3 regions of the Janthinobacterium sp. P210005 genome follow, and region 2 is predicted to be linked to each of the others. Evidence: predicted binding sites of a transcription regulator. Region 2 holds the regulator's gene; each other region holds the start of a gene.
The links. The regulator sigma-54, encoded in region 2, starts transcription at its own class of promoters, with help from an activator protein. The targets are predictions, from matches to a motif close to TGGCANGNAANCTGCTTT.
Positions count from the first base shown of each region.

Region 1: VPH40_RS12020 (PEP-CTERM sorting domain-containing protein) is a predicted target of sigma-54. The motif match lies at 1,948-1,965, and genes of this name have one in related genera.
Region 3: VPH40_RS07380 (EDSAP-1 family PEP-CTERM protein) is a predicted target of sigma-54. The motif match lies at 1,512-1,529, and genes of this name have one in related genera.

Region 1 is NZ_JAZARC010000002.1:442,759-447,129, forward strand. Features, by position in the region: gene VPH40_RS12000 (hypothetical protein) at 1-239, shown strand, start outside; gene VPH40_RS12005 (dodecin) at 759-965, shown strand; gene VPH40_RS12010 (hypothetical protein) at 993-1,304, opposite strand; gene VPH40_RS12015 (hypothetical protein) at 1,467-1,841, shown strand; gene VPH40_RS12020 (PEP-CTERM sorting domain-containing protein) at 2,053-3,042, shown strand; gene VPH40_RS12025 (LytR C-terminal domain-containing protein) at 3,112-4,188, opposite strand; gene VPH40_RS12030 (type II secretion system F family protein) at 4,200-4,371, opposite strand, start outside.
Region 2 is NZ_JAZARC010000002.1:192,726-197,096, forward strand. Features, by position in the region: gene VPH40_RS10855 (enoyl-CoA hydratase/isomerase family protein) at 1-1,041, opposite strand, end outside; gene hpf (ribosome hibernation-promoting factor, HPF/YfiA family) at 1,170-1,532, opposite strand; gene VPH40_RS10865 (RNA polymerase factor sigma-54) at 1,602-3,080, opposite strand; gene lptB (LPS export ABC transporter ATP-binding protein) at 3,085-3,840, opposite strand; gene lptA (lipopolysaccharide transport periplasmic protein LptA) at 3,840-4,371, opposite strand, start outside.
Region 3 is NZ_JAZARC010000001.1:1,678,166-1,682,536, reverse strand. Features, by position in the region: gene VPH40_RS07385 (EDSAP-1 family PEP-CTERM protein) at 1-353, opposite strand, end outside; gene VPH40_RS07380 (EDSAP-1 family PEP-CTERM protein) at 461-1,438, opposite strand; gene VPH40_RS07375 (glycosyltransferase) at 1,628-2,860, opposite strand; gene VPH40_RS07370 (hypothetical protein) at 2,996-3,169, shown strand; gene VPH40_RS07365 (hypothetical protein) at 3,416-3,541, shown strand; gene VPH40_RS07360 (hypothetical protein) at 3,671-4,039, shown strand; gene VPH40_RS07355 (acyl-CoA thioesterase) at 4,124-4,371, shown strand, end outside.

The DNA of each region.
Region 1 (4,371 bases), 250 kb from region 2:
CAAAATTCATAACCGCAGATTCCCCGCTCTACAACATGCTGCGCTATTTCACTATGCAATCTGTAATCACAACGGAAATGCCAGACGGAGCGGCTCGCGAATTTAAGGTGTCCGTCGACGCTCCGGGTCTTTACCCTGATCTCTTTGGTTCAGATCTTAAGCCTAAGGATGAGAAAAACCAAAAGGAACTGGATGAATTATACAAGTTGCTGGGTGCAGAGTTTCCAGACGAACCTTGAATTGCCTGCGCCCGACTATACTGCTAGCCGCCGCACTTCGCGGAACCTGACGAGTAACAACCTCAAGTTTAAGGATGCTTGCCAGCCTCCAGGGTGCCTCAACGGTTGACAAGCACTGCAGCGACGTCGGAACCAATAGTAAATTTGATCGTATACTGTGCGAATGGTAGTCAACGGGGTGTCAACATTACTATCAGCTCACCAAGGCAGCACTATTAGCTGATCTAACGTAAGTGTCTGATTTCGCTACATAATGTTAGCTAGCGTCACCAGAACTGAGGAATTTTTAATCATCAGGTGGCCAGTTCGAAACCGGCAGTCGGCACCAGAATTTAGTAGGAAATCAAAGGGTTACAAGCTTCGGCTTGTAGCCCTTTTTTCTTTTCTCCCTTCTGCAAACCACTGCCGTGACGCATTGCTGCGCCGCGCAATGACGTCCAGCGCATTTAGGCGCACTATGGGCACTTGCTGGCGAAGAAGAACTTTCCGATGTCTGGCTTGCCTACCTGGGGAAATATCATGTCCGCACATACTTACAAGCTGATCGAACTGGTCGGCACGTCGACCGAGAGCAGCGATCAGGCGATACGCGACGCCATTGCCAAGGCGGCGCTGACGGTCAAGCACATGGACTGGTATGAAGTGACCGATTCGCGCGGCCATATCGTCGATGGCAAGGTGGCGCACTTCCAGGTCACGCTCAAGGTCGGCTTCCGGCTCGAATAAAGGGATCGAGTGAAGCAGGCGGCGCGCTCAGCGCCGCCCGGCCGCTCCCCGGCTCTCCAGCCACTCCCGGCCGCCGGCCTCCAGTGCGGTCTCGATGACCTTGTCCGGCAAGCTGTAGACGGTCGCCCAGCTGGCGCGGCCATCCTGCGTGTTGGCTGGAAAACTGTGCGTCTCGATCGGCCAGTGATATTTGCGTTTCAATGCCTTGACGATGGCGGCCAGCGAGACGCGGCCTTGCAGCGGTTCGGCGCCGGACTGGTCGCTATTCGACAGCAGCACGGCCAGGACCTGGCCGCGGCCCGTGCGCGCGCCGGGGAAGGTGGGGGTTTTGTTTGCCATGGCCTATTTTACCGGGCAATGATCGGACGAGAGGCGATGTGCCGCACCTTTGATACGGCGCAAGCGCCGCAGCGGCTTTGCGTCCACGATGGGCATTTCGCCAGGCGTGCCGGCGCCCCTCCGGCAGCCTGGGCCTATCATCATGGGGCACAGGAGCCTATCATGCACAGCCTGAACATCCACGCCATGCAATGGCAACCCGTCGCCGATATTTCCGCCGTCAATCCGCTGCTGCCCGACGATCTCGCCTGCTTTCGCGAGCTGCGCGACGTGCTGCAACGCTACGGCGCGCTCGACCGCTTCGGCATTTCCCTGATCCACCGCCATTTCGACATCGCCGACGACGAAGAGCTGATGGAGTACACGGATGCGGAAGCACGCATCTTGACGGTCAAACCTGTCAAGAAAAGCGACATCGACTGGAATCACACGACGATTACCAACTGGAAATTGACGGAAGGCGAGGAAGTGGCGCGCATCGGTTGCGGCTGCGCACGCAATTCGGGCGGCCACCTGGGCTATCACCGGGGTACCTGAGGCTGGCCGACGGCGCCCGCCAAGCGGCGTCGGCCTTTCTTACACTTCACTTCATCCAGCTCAGTCCGCTTTGTGCAAGCACTTGATTTCTTGTGATATTTTTGTGTGGCACGCAAGCTGCTTATCCCTGTCTACGAGATGAATCCAGGCAAGTCATTCTGGATTCTTTGTCCCCCGGATTTTCCGAGACTGACCACGACAAGAGGCTGCGATGAACGTTGATCACACACGAAGCAAGACCCTGGGCTGGCTGGGCGCACTGGCGGCGGCGAGCCTGCTGGCCAGCGGCCAGGCACAGGCCGGCGCGTACGGCCTGGCCGTCAATGAGTTGAACAATTTCCGCATCACCACCAGCGCCGGTGCGCTGTCGCTGGCCGGCGCCAACCGCAATGCCAGCGACAGCGCTTTTTTCGAAGGCGGCGTGGCCGTCAATCCGCGCGCCGTCAATACGGGCCCGGCCGCCAACGCCGACGTGCTGCAAGTGTGCTCGGGCGGCGGCTGCAGCGGCTTGCCGCAAAACCATTACGCCCCCAGCCCCAGTTCCACCCTGGAGTTTGCCCGCGGCGATGCGCATGCCTTCGGCAACATGCTCAATGGCGGCGCCAGCGTGAGCGCCGTGGCGGAAGCTCAGCGCAACACGATCGGCGCCGCCACGGCCACGGCCGGCGACACGCTGACCGGCTCCGTCAACCTGACCCTGTCGAGCGCCGGCTTCATCACCTTCAGCTTCATGGGACGGCGCGACCTGCGCACCAGCGTGACGACCATGGGCGACAAGTCGAACGTGTCGATCATGGATATCTTCAATATCTCGTGCAACAGTTCCAGCCCCGCCGGCTGCCTGTCGCACGCGAACGCCGATGGCGTGATCTTCCAGTTCGCGCCCGATGGCGATGCCAACAATGGCAGCGACATCAATGGCAACCATGGCGCCGGCAGCCTCGACCCGTTCAGCCTGAACATGACGGCCGGCACCAACGACCCGGCCACCGGGCGCGCCTTCACGAATGGCTTCGCGATGTTTTCCCTGACCTCGAATTTCGCCCTGCCGGCCGGCAGCTATACCCTGAATTTTTCCAAGTCGACGCGCACCGATATCGTCGTCATCGATCCGCCGCTTGCGGTACCTGAGCCGGGCACGCTGTTCCTGCTGGGCATGGGATTGGCAGCCCTGGCTTTTACGCGGCGCCGCCAGCCGTAATCATCCGCAGCATGAAAAACACGCGGCGCCTCATGGGCGCCGCGTGTTTTTTGCATCAGTCGAGGCGTTTTAACCGAGCCGCGCCAGCGCCTGGCGCGCCAGCTGCAATTGCTGCAGATAATAGCGGTGCAGCATGGCCGGATCGCTCAAGTCGCGCCCCAATACCAGGCGCAGCTCGCTGGCGGGGCAGTCGCCGGCCTGGGTTTCTACTGGGGTTTGCACCTGCGTTCCCAACTGACGCGCCAGCTGGCGCGCCGCCTGCTCCTGCGCGGGCCGGTACTCGACGCGCGTGCGCGCCACCTGGAAGCCGGTTTCATTGGCCAGGCGCACCACTTGCACGGGAGCGCCGGCCAGGCTGCGCGCCAAGGCGGCGGCCAGGCCGGGCACGCCGTTGCCATTCACAATTTCCAGGCGCGGGCGGGGCACGGCAGGAGCCGGCATGGACCGCTCGGCCGTGACAACGGGCACGCTGCGCGCGGCGGCCGGCACGCGCTGCAAGCGGGCCATGCCGTCGCCTTGCGTGATCTCGATGCGCGCCATGGCGGGCGCATCCGGCAGCGGCGCGGCCACGGGCACGCCCGGCGGCGGCGCCGCGTTGCGCAAGACGGCCATGTCGCTCCGTAAATCATGTTCCTGCAGGCTCTGCGCCTGGCGCCGCATGACGGCCGCGCGCGCGTGCTGTCCCAGCCGTTCGAGCACTTGCGCCAGGTGCTGCCAGGCCAGCGCATTGAGCGGATCGAGCAGACACGCCTGTTCCAGCGCAGTCAACGCTTGCGCATCGCGCCCGCGCAAATAGTAGGCGCGACCGAGATTGCTGAACAGATACGCCTGTTGCGGCTGCGGCGCACCGGCTTCCTGCGTCAGGGCCAGCCATTGGGCGATCGCCGCATCGTGCTCGCCCCGCTGCGCATGCAGCACGGCCAGGCCGTTGCGCGCATTCACATGGCGCGGCGCGGCGCGCAAGGCTTGCGCATAGGCCGCTTGCGCGGCCGGCAAGTCGCCCCGCTCGAAATGCTGACGCCCGGCCGCATAGGCGGCATCGGCGTCCGGCCACTGCGGCAGCGGCGCGTGGGCCGGCGGCGTGGTACAGGCGGCCAAGCCCAGGCAGGCGCAGGCGGTGGCCAGGCGGGAAATCATCAAGCGCATGGTAGCTCCTTTCAGCGGTTGGCCATGGCCGGCACGAGCACGCGATAGACTTCGATCACGGCCGGCCCCATGAGCACCAGCATGAGGGTGGGAAAGACGCAAAAGATCAGCGGGAACAGCAGTTTCAGGGCGATCTTCGCGGCCGCCTCCTCGGCCAGCAGGCTGCGCTTGCCGCGCAGATTT
Region 2 (4,371 bases):
CGTAAAGAAGCGCGCCACCATGGCCGCGTCGACTTCGTCCAGGCTGGCGGGGTTCCAGCGAGGGGCATTGTCCTTGTCGACCACCAGCGCGCGCACGCCCTCGAGCACTTCGCCATGTTCGAAATTGTGGCGTACGACTGTGCGCTCCAGGCGCAGGCAATCGGCCACGCCCAGGTGGGCGCCCCGCTGCAGCAATTCCAGGGTCACCGACATCATCAAGGGCGAACGCAGGCGCATGGCCGCCAGCGCCTTGGCGGCGAACGCACTGTCGTCCTGCGCCAGCGAAGCCATGATGGCCGCCACGGAGCCGGCGCTGAAATGGCGGTCCAGCGCTGCGCGCGCCGTGGCCAGGGGAGAAACGCCTGCCTCGGCCTGGAATGGTGCCGCCAGCGCCTTGATGGCCACCGGCAAGGCCTCGCCCGGCGTCGATTCAAACAGGTCCAGCAGCGCCCCTATCTGCGCTTCGGGCAGGCAGACATCGGCCAGGCCCGTGTACAGGGCGTCGGCCGCGTTGATCGTCAAGCCCGTCAAGCCCAGGTACAGGCCCAGTTGGCCGGCCAGGCGGGACAGGAAATAACTGCCGCCCACGTCCGGGAACAGGCCGATATTGACTTCCGGCATGGCCATGCGCGTGCGGCCCGTCACGATGCGCAAGCGGTTGCCTGGCCCGGCTTGCGCCACGCCCATGCCGCCGCCCATCACCACGCCATCCATCACGGCGATATACGGTTTCGGGTAAAAATGAATTAAATGATTTAAAGCATATTCTTCCGTAAAGAAATCTTCCAACAGGGCGCTGCCGCCTTGCGGCGTGGCCAGACCCGCATCGTAAAAGAAACGGATGTCGCCGCCGGCGCACAGGGCTTTGTCGCTGCTGGAGCGGATCACGACGGCGTCCACCTGCGGATCGTCGCGCCAGGCCAGCAGGGCCGCGCTCAGGGCACGCACCATCTCCAGCGACAGGGAATTCAAGGCTTTCGGACGGTCGAGCACGATGTGCCCGGTGCGGTTGCGGATGGAAGTCTGGACGAAGTCGCTCATGGCAGGCAGGAAAGAAGTGAAAGTGCGAATATTCTAATGCCTGCGCGGGGAACATTGCGTTCCGCTGGGCGCAAAAAAGGGCGCAATGTGCGCCCTTAGTTGATCACAACTGCTGGAAGCGGGTGGCCTTAGACGGCGACGACGGCTTCTTCCTCGGAGTTGTCTGGCAGATGCTTGATCGCCTCTTTACCGTGCCCTTGCACTTTGGTTTTGTATTTCATCACTTGCCTATCGAGCTTGTCGATCAGCGTATCGATCGCGGCGTACAGGTCGTGCGCCAAGCTTTCCACATAGACAGTCTTGCCGCTCAAACGCAGGTTGACTTCAGCCTTTTGACGTTTTTCTTTCTCTTTGAGGTTATCCACGGTCAGAATCACGGCGATATCGATGACTTGATCGAAATGACGTTTCACGCGCTCCAGCTTCGTTTGTACGTATTCACGGATGGCTGGTGTCACTTCGAGATGATGTCCGCTGATGGTGAGATTCATACACACTCCTAAAGATGATCGGGTTCGTGCGGTCCATCCTATCCGGCCCGCAGAGGAACCGAAAAAAACTTACAAACACTTACGCAGGCTCACTGGCGGAATTTTTAATGCTTCCCGGTATTTGGCAACAGTACGTCGCGCAATCACCATGCCTTGTTCCCCCAGCATGTCCGCAATCTTACTGTCGGATAAAGGATTTTTAGGGTCTTCTGCTCCTGTCAGTTGCACGATCAATGCCCGTATCGCCGTCGATGACGCTTCGCCCCCCGCTTCGGTGGCGACGTGGCTACCAAAGAAATATTTCAACTCGAACATGCCGTGCGGGGTCAGCATGTACTTTTGAGTTGTTACCCGCGAGATAGTACTCTCGTGTAAACCCAGTGTATCAGCTATTTCACGGAGCACAAGGGGGCGCATGGCAACGGCCCCATGCGAGAAAAAGTTCTTTTGTCTTTCTACTATCGCCTGTGCCACGCGCAGGATCGTGTCGAAGCGCTGGCGCATGTTCTTGATCAGCCACTTGGCCTCCTGCAACTGTGCGCCCATGGCGCCCTCCCCCTTGCCCTGCTTGAGCAAGTTGGCGTACATGGCGTTGACGCGCAGGCGCGGCATGACGTCGTTGTTCAAGGTCACTTGCCAGCCATTGCGCGCGCGCTTGACGACGACGTCGGGCACCACGTAATCGGAAACGTCCGAGGCGAACACGGCGCCCGGATGCGGATTGCACTGGCGAATCACCGTCTGCGCTTCGCGCAAGTCTTCATCGTCGCAATCGAGGGCTTTTTTCAGCTTGTTGAAATCGCGCTGGGCAAACCAGGCCAGGTGCTTTTCCACGATCACGAGGGCCATGCGCCGCGTCACCATGGCGATGTGCGGCAAGCGCTTGATTTGCAGAGCCAGGCATTCGGACGCGTTGCGCGCGCCCACGCCCGGCGGATCGAAACTTTGCAGCAGCGACAAGGCCGTGCGCATCTCGTCGGCGTCGATTTCCAGCTCTTCCGGCAGGCGCGCCAGGATGTCGTCGAGCGACTCTTCCAGGTAGCCATTGTCGTCGAGCGCGTCGATGATCAGCTCGACCAGCGCGCGGTCGCGCAATTCGAGCACCGTCACGCGCATCTGCTCCATCAGGTGTTCGCGCAGAGTGCAGTGATGGGCCTCCAATTGCGGACGCGAATCTTCGTCGTCGGGCGCCTTGCCCCGGCTCGCCTCACTCCAGTCGCTGTCGCCGCCATCCGCGGCGGCCGGGCTGTCGCCCCCCTCGCCGTCAAACGCTTCCGCTTCGGCCGGCGCTACGGGCGCCTCCTGGCCTGGTGGCTGGGGCGGCGCTTCGGCCGGTGCGGCCGTGGAGCTCAAGGCCCCGTCGGACAGCAGGCGCAGCGAGCGGTCGAGCGGATCATCGAGGCGTTCGAGCAAGGGATTGTCCGTCAGCAATTGCTCGAGTTCCTGGTGCAATTCCAGAGTAGACAATTGCAACAGGCGTATCGATTGCTGCAACTGCGGCGTCAGTGCCAGGTGCTGCGAAGTGCGCAGCTGCAATGATTGTTTCATTGGCTTACATGCGGAAGTGTTCGCCCAGATAGACCCGGCGTACCGACTCGTTCGCAATGATGTCGTCGGGGCGTCCCGACGCCAGCACCGAGCCCTGGTTGATGATGTAGGCGCGGTCGCAAATACCCAGCGTCTCACGCACATTATGATCGGTGATCAGCACGCCGATATTGCGCTCCTTCAAGAAACGCACGATGCGCTGGATCTCGATCACGGCGATCGGATCGACGCCGGCGAACGGCTCGTCGAGCAGCACGAAACGGGGATCGGTGGCCAGCGCGCGGGCGATTTCCACGCGGCGGCGTTCGCCACCGGACAGGGACAGCGCCTGGTTCTCGCGCAGCTTTTCAATCTGCAAGTCGGCCAGCAATTTATCCAGCCGCTCCTCGATCTCGGCCTTCGTCAGCGGGCGGCCTTCGACGGTCTGGATTTCCAGCACGGCGCGGATATTGTCTTCCACCGTCAGCTTGCGGAAGACGGACGCTTCCTGCGGCAGGTAGGACAGGCCCATCTGCGCACGGCGGTGGATCGGCAGGCTGGAGATATCCACGCCGCTGATATCGATGCTGCCACCATCGGACGGCACCAGGCCGACGATCATGTAGAACGAGGTGGTCTTGCCGGCGCCGTTCGGGCCCAGCAAGCCCACCACTTCGCCGCATTCGACTTGCAGCGAAACATCATGCACGACTTGCCGCTTGCCATAGGTTTTTTGCAGCCCGCGAACGATCAGGGTGCTGCCGCAACGTGTATTTTCCATTATTTCTTTCCTGGCGCGGGCGTGGCCGGCGCTTTCTCCGCTGCCGGCGCCTTGGTCTTCGGCTGGATCACCATGCGCACGCTGCCGCCATCGGCGGTGCTGGTGCCGCTGTTGGAATTTTCCATCGCAAATTCTTCCTTGCGGCTGTCATACGAGATGAAAGCGCCATTGGCCACATCGGTGACTTTCGCGCCTTCCAGGCGCGTCAGCTTGGCTCTGGAAAACAGTTTCACCACTTCCGTCTTGTTGTCGTATTCCACGCGCTCCGCTTCGCCTTCGACCCACAGGTCGCCCGCGCCATCACGCTTCTGGCGGAAGGTCGCAAGCTTGCCGGGATCGGCCCAGAAGGTGATGAACTGGTAGCCTTGCGGGTCTTCCGTGATCAGGGCCCGGCCCGCCTTCATGGTCAGGGTCCCCTTGACCAGCACGACGTCGCCCGTCAGGGTGCGCACCTGCTTGACGTCATCGACGTGGCCGCTGCGTGCCGTGATGACGGCTTCCTTCTCGGAATCGGCCTTCTCGGCATGCGCC
Region 3 (4,371 bases), on a different contig from region 2:
GGGGGGATTTGCGAGGCGACGATTTGCGCTTCGCCGCGCGCATACGAAGCATTGCCCATGCCTTGCGGGGTAAAGTCGTTCTCTCCCTTGCTGACGGCGCCGCGTTTCGCCTGCGGCGCGTCGATCTCGTTGCTGCCGCCATTGATGACGCTGCTGCCATTGAGCGTGGCGGTCGTGCGCGACAGGTCGATGTTGCTGAGCAGGGTGACGGAGCCGGAGGGATTGCTGATGACCAGACCAAAGACGCTGGTGTACGAATAGCCGTAGGCGGCGGCGCCGGCAGTGCCGCTGCTGGCCAGCAATAGCAAGCTCAGCATGAGCATGGGCAATCGGGTACAAGAAAATGTAGTCATGAAAATCCTCATCTCCTGGTCGGCCGGGTTGTAAGGAAAACCGACAGGCTTGCCACATGAAAAAGGCGAGGAAACTCCCTCGCCTGTGCATCCCCCTGTTGCCTGGTTCAGGCGCTGACTTTGCGGCGGCTGGCATAGCCCAGGCCGGCCAGGCCCAGGCCCAGCAGCGCCAGGGTGCCCGGTTCCGGCGCCTGTTTGACCAGGTCCACGCTCTCCACCGCATTCAAGGTCAAGGTGTAGTTGCCGGCCGCGAGGGCATTGCTGACGGCGTTGAAGTTGCCGCCGCAAGTCGTGCCCACGCCGGTGCCGCCAGGCGTACCGCAACCGGTGGGGTTATACGTAAACAGGTTGCCGCGCGTCAGGAAGTTGGTCGCCAGGCCGGTGTTCAGGTTGGCTGCATCGGCGTTTTCCGTGCCACCGAAGATGCCGGAGCCGACGACGCCATCGGGTGTCCAGTTGAAGACGGTCGCACCGGTCGAGTTGGTGATGGTGATGGTCATCACCAGGTTGGCCGTCGCGGTGGACAGTTGCCCCACTGTGCTTTGCAGGAAGACTTGCATGAATGGCGAGGAGAAGAAGTCAAAGCTCAGCGTTGCCGTGGGCGAACCGACGACGAAGTTGACGGAAAAGCCCGTGGTCGAGCCGTTGCGGCCGGACGCATCGGCCGTGCCGGCTGGGCCGGCCAGGTGGGCCTCGGCCACGTTTACCGCCTGCGTGGAGGTGGAGCCGGGCGGGAACGAGGGAAACTGCGTGCTGACGATCTGCGCATCGCCGCGCGAGTAGTTGCCCGAGGCGCCCTGTTGCGTGAAATTGTTTTCCCCTTTGGTCACGGCGCCGATGGCGGCGCGGGGCGAGTCGAGCAGGCCGGGGCCGCCATTGATGACGCTGACGCCATTCAGGGTGGCCGTGGCGCGCGAGATCGTGGTGCTGTTCAGGGCGGTGATCGAGCCCGTGGCGGCGACGATCTGCAAGCCGAAGATGTTGTTGTAGGCGTAGCCATAGGCGCCCGCCTGTGCGCTACCGGCGGCGCACAACATGGCCAGTGCGGCCGCGGCCGGAAGCAGTTTCAGTTTCGAGAGTTTCATTGTATTCACCTCGTGGTTGAGTGAGTCTGGAAGTGTTGCCTGAGTCCTGTCTGCAGGTGCTCATAGCCAGACTTAAGCGACTTCCATGCCAACGCATGAGGTTCTTTTGAAATCAAGGACTTGGCGTGCTTTTGTTGACGTGGTGCAGGTGTTGCCGGACTCTCTGTAAGAAAAGCCGACGCCAGCCCGTCAAGGCTGGCCGCCTTGCGGCGAAAGCCCCAGCAGGGCGTGCAGATGGGGCAGCAAGCGTTGCCCTGGCACATAGTTGCGCATGGCCGTGGCCAGCTGACGCGCCGCCAGCCTGGCCCGGCCATCGTCGAGCATGCGCGTGGCGGCATGGCGCAGGGCGGTTTCATGGAAGCGGTCGGCGCGCAGCAGCAGGCCGGCGCCGGTCCCCGCGATGCCGTGCATGTTGAGGAATTGGTCGAGGTTGCCGGCGATGCCGATGACGGGCACGCCGGCCGTCAGCGCCTGCTGGCTGGTGGGGCTGCCGCCGTTGCAGATCACCAGGCTGGCGCGCCGGGCCGCCGCGTCGCCCGGCAAGAAGGGCGCGACGTGGGCATTCGGCGGCACGGCATCGACGCGGCCGGTGCCGGCCGTGGCCGCCAATACGGTGACGGGCAGGGGCGCCAGCGCGTGCAGCACGCGCGGCAGCAATTGCCCCTGGCCGGAACTGCCCAGGGTGACGTAGATGATGGGCCTTCCACTGCTCAGTTCCGGGCGCTGCCACCAGTCCGGCAAGTCGAGCGGCGGCGCCCAGATGATGGGGCCCAGGTAGTCGTGCGTGGACGGCATGGCGTGCGGCGGGAACAGTTGCGGAATATCCGCGTACACGGTGCGGTCCGCATCCGTATAGATGCGCCGCAGGTCGCTGCCCAGCGAGGGCAGGCCATGGCGGCGGCGCACGCGGTTCAGCGGCACGGCATGCGAGGCGAAGGCCAGCGGGCGGATCAGGCGGAACAGGGGGGCTGCCAGCCAGATGGGCAGCAGGCTGGTCAGGGGCAGGCTGGGCACCGTGTAGTGCTGGCGCACGTACGGACTCCAGTAGGCATTGCTGACGGTGAGGTAGGGAATGCGCTGCAGGCGCGCGCTGACGGACAGCGACAGGCGGAAGTCGCCGATCACGAGATCGGGCTGGACGGTATTGAGCAGGCGCAAGTCGTCTTCCACATATGCGTGCAGGGTGCTTTCCGTGTAGACGGGCTTGCCGTGCGCCAAGGCCTGTAGGAATTGCAGCGATGAAATACTGTCGATGCGCCAGCGGCGAAAGGGCGCCTGCTTGAAGCAAAAGTCATAGCCATCGGCGCAGGCAAAATGCACCTCATATTTGTCCTCGTCGAGTCCCTGGGCCAGGCTCAGGGGGCGGCCGACGTGGGCCAGGGTCACTGCCTCGGCCATAAAGAGGATTGTCTTGCGCGCCATGGGGATCGCTTGTACTCGCAGGTGAGAGACCTGCCAGGTTGGAGTGGCGCCGCGCCGTTTAGTTCCCGCAGCGGCTTGCCACTGGCGGGCGCCAGGATTTGGCCGCATCGGCTAGAGTGGGGCAAAGGAGGTCACATGCAAACCCAATTCCGTCCTGCCCTGTTGCGTGCGCACAGCACGCCCGAACCCGATATGCCGCCACCGCCGGAAGGCGATCCCGTCACGCCGCCGCCGGAAACGCCGCCCCACATCGAGCCCGTGCCCGTCGAGGAGCCGACGCCGCCGCCACCGCCCGTGAAAATGCAGTGACGGGGCGCGGTGCGCCGCCGGCATGGCGGTGACGGGGAGATGCGCGCCGCGTTTATTTCCGATCGGAAATGGACTGCGCGGTGGCCGCCAGCGCCACGCCATTTAAACAACAAAAACGCCAATAAATGTTGCCGAGTGGATACAAATCAAGCTCTAACTGTCGAGTGTCATGCGGCCGTCACGATTCTGTTCTTATAATGAGACATCATAAAAATTCTTGTACAGGAGACCATCGTGGGCAATTCCTTGCATAACAAAATTTACCTGGGCCGGCGCCCTGTGATCACCAGCAAAAACCTCGTGGCGCTGGCCCTGGCGGGCGCCGTGGCGGGTTGCGGCCTGGCCTGGCTGCTGCTGCGCAGCTACAAATAACGGTCGTCACGCTCGTGTTTCCGCCGCCTGGCCGCCTGGCGGGCGGCGGTAGATTCACGTTGCCTGTTGCCGATGCGCAGCGGGGCGCGTACCATGGGGGCCGAACACCTGGCCTTTTATGGAAAAGTAATGAAGAACGAGAAATTAACGACCGATGAATATGACGCGCTGGAGCAAGTTGCACGCGGCATCAAGACCGAGCGCCCCAGCGCTTGCGTTGCCCGCAATGCCAAGCGCCTGTCCGGCCTGAAGCTGCTCAGCTATGCACGCGATGGCCGTTTGTCCATCACCGAGAAAGCACAACAACTGCTGTTCCTGCGCCGCTGCATCATGGGGCTGCGCGCCGTCGCCACCGATCCGCTGACCAAGCTGGACTCGGACGTGGCTTATTTCCTGGGCAAGAAAGCCCACATCGTGGCGCGCGCCGAAGGCGAGGGCCACGACATTTCCGACAAGGGCCGCGACTCGCTGGCCGACATCGATACCCTGGGCCTGTAAGTCCCGCTACCGGCCCCTGGGGCCGGTTTTCACATCTTCCCTCACTTTTAATTTCCCCCTTTGGAGAACACTTTGGACAGCGCGATGAACTGGTCGGCCCACGAACTGACGATGACGGTCTTGATGACGCCCGATATGGCCAACTTTTCCGGTAACGTGCACGGCGGCACCATCCTGAAGTACCTCGACAGCGTTGCCTATGCCTGCGCCAGCCGCTATTCGGGCAGCTACGTGGTCACCCTGTCGGTGGACCAGGTGATGTTCCTGCAGCCTATCCACGTGGGCGAGCTGGTGACGTTCCTCGCGTCGATCAATTACACGGGCACGACGTC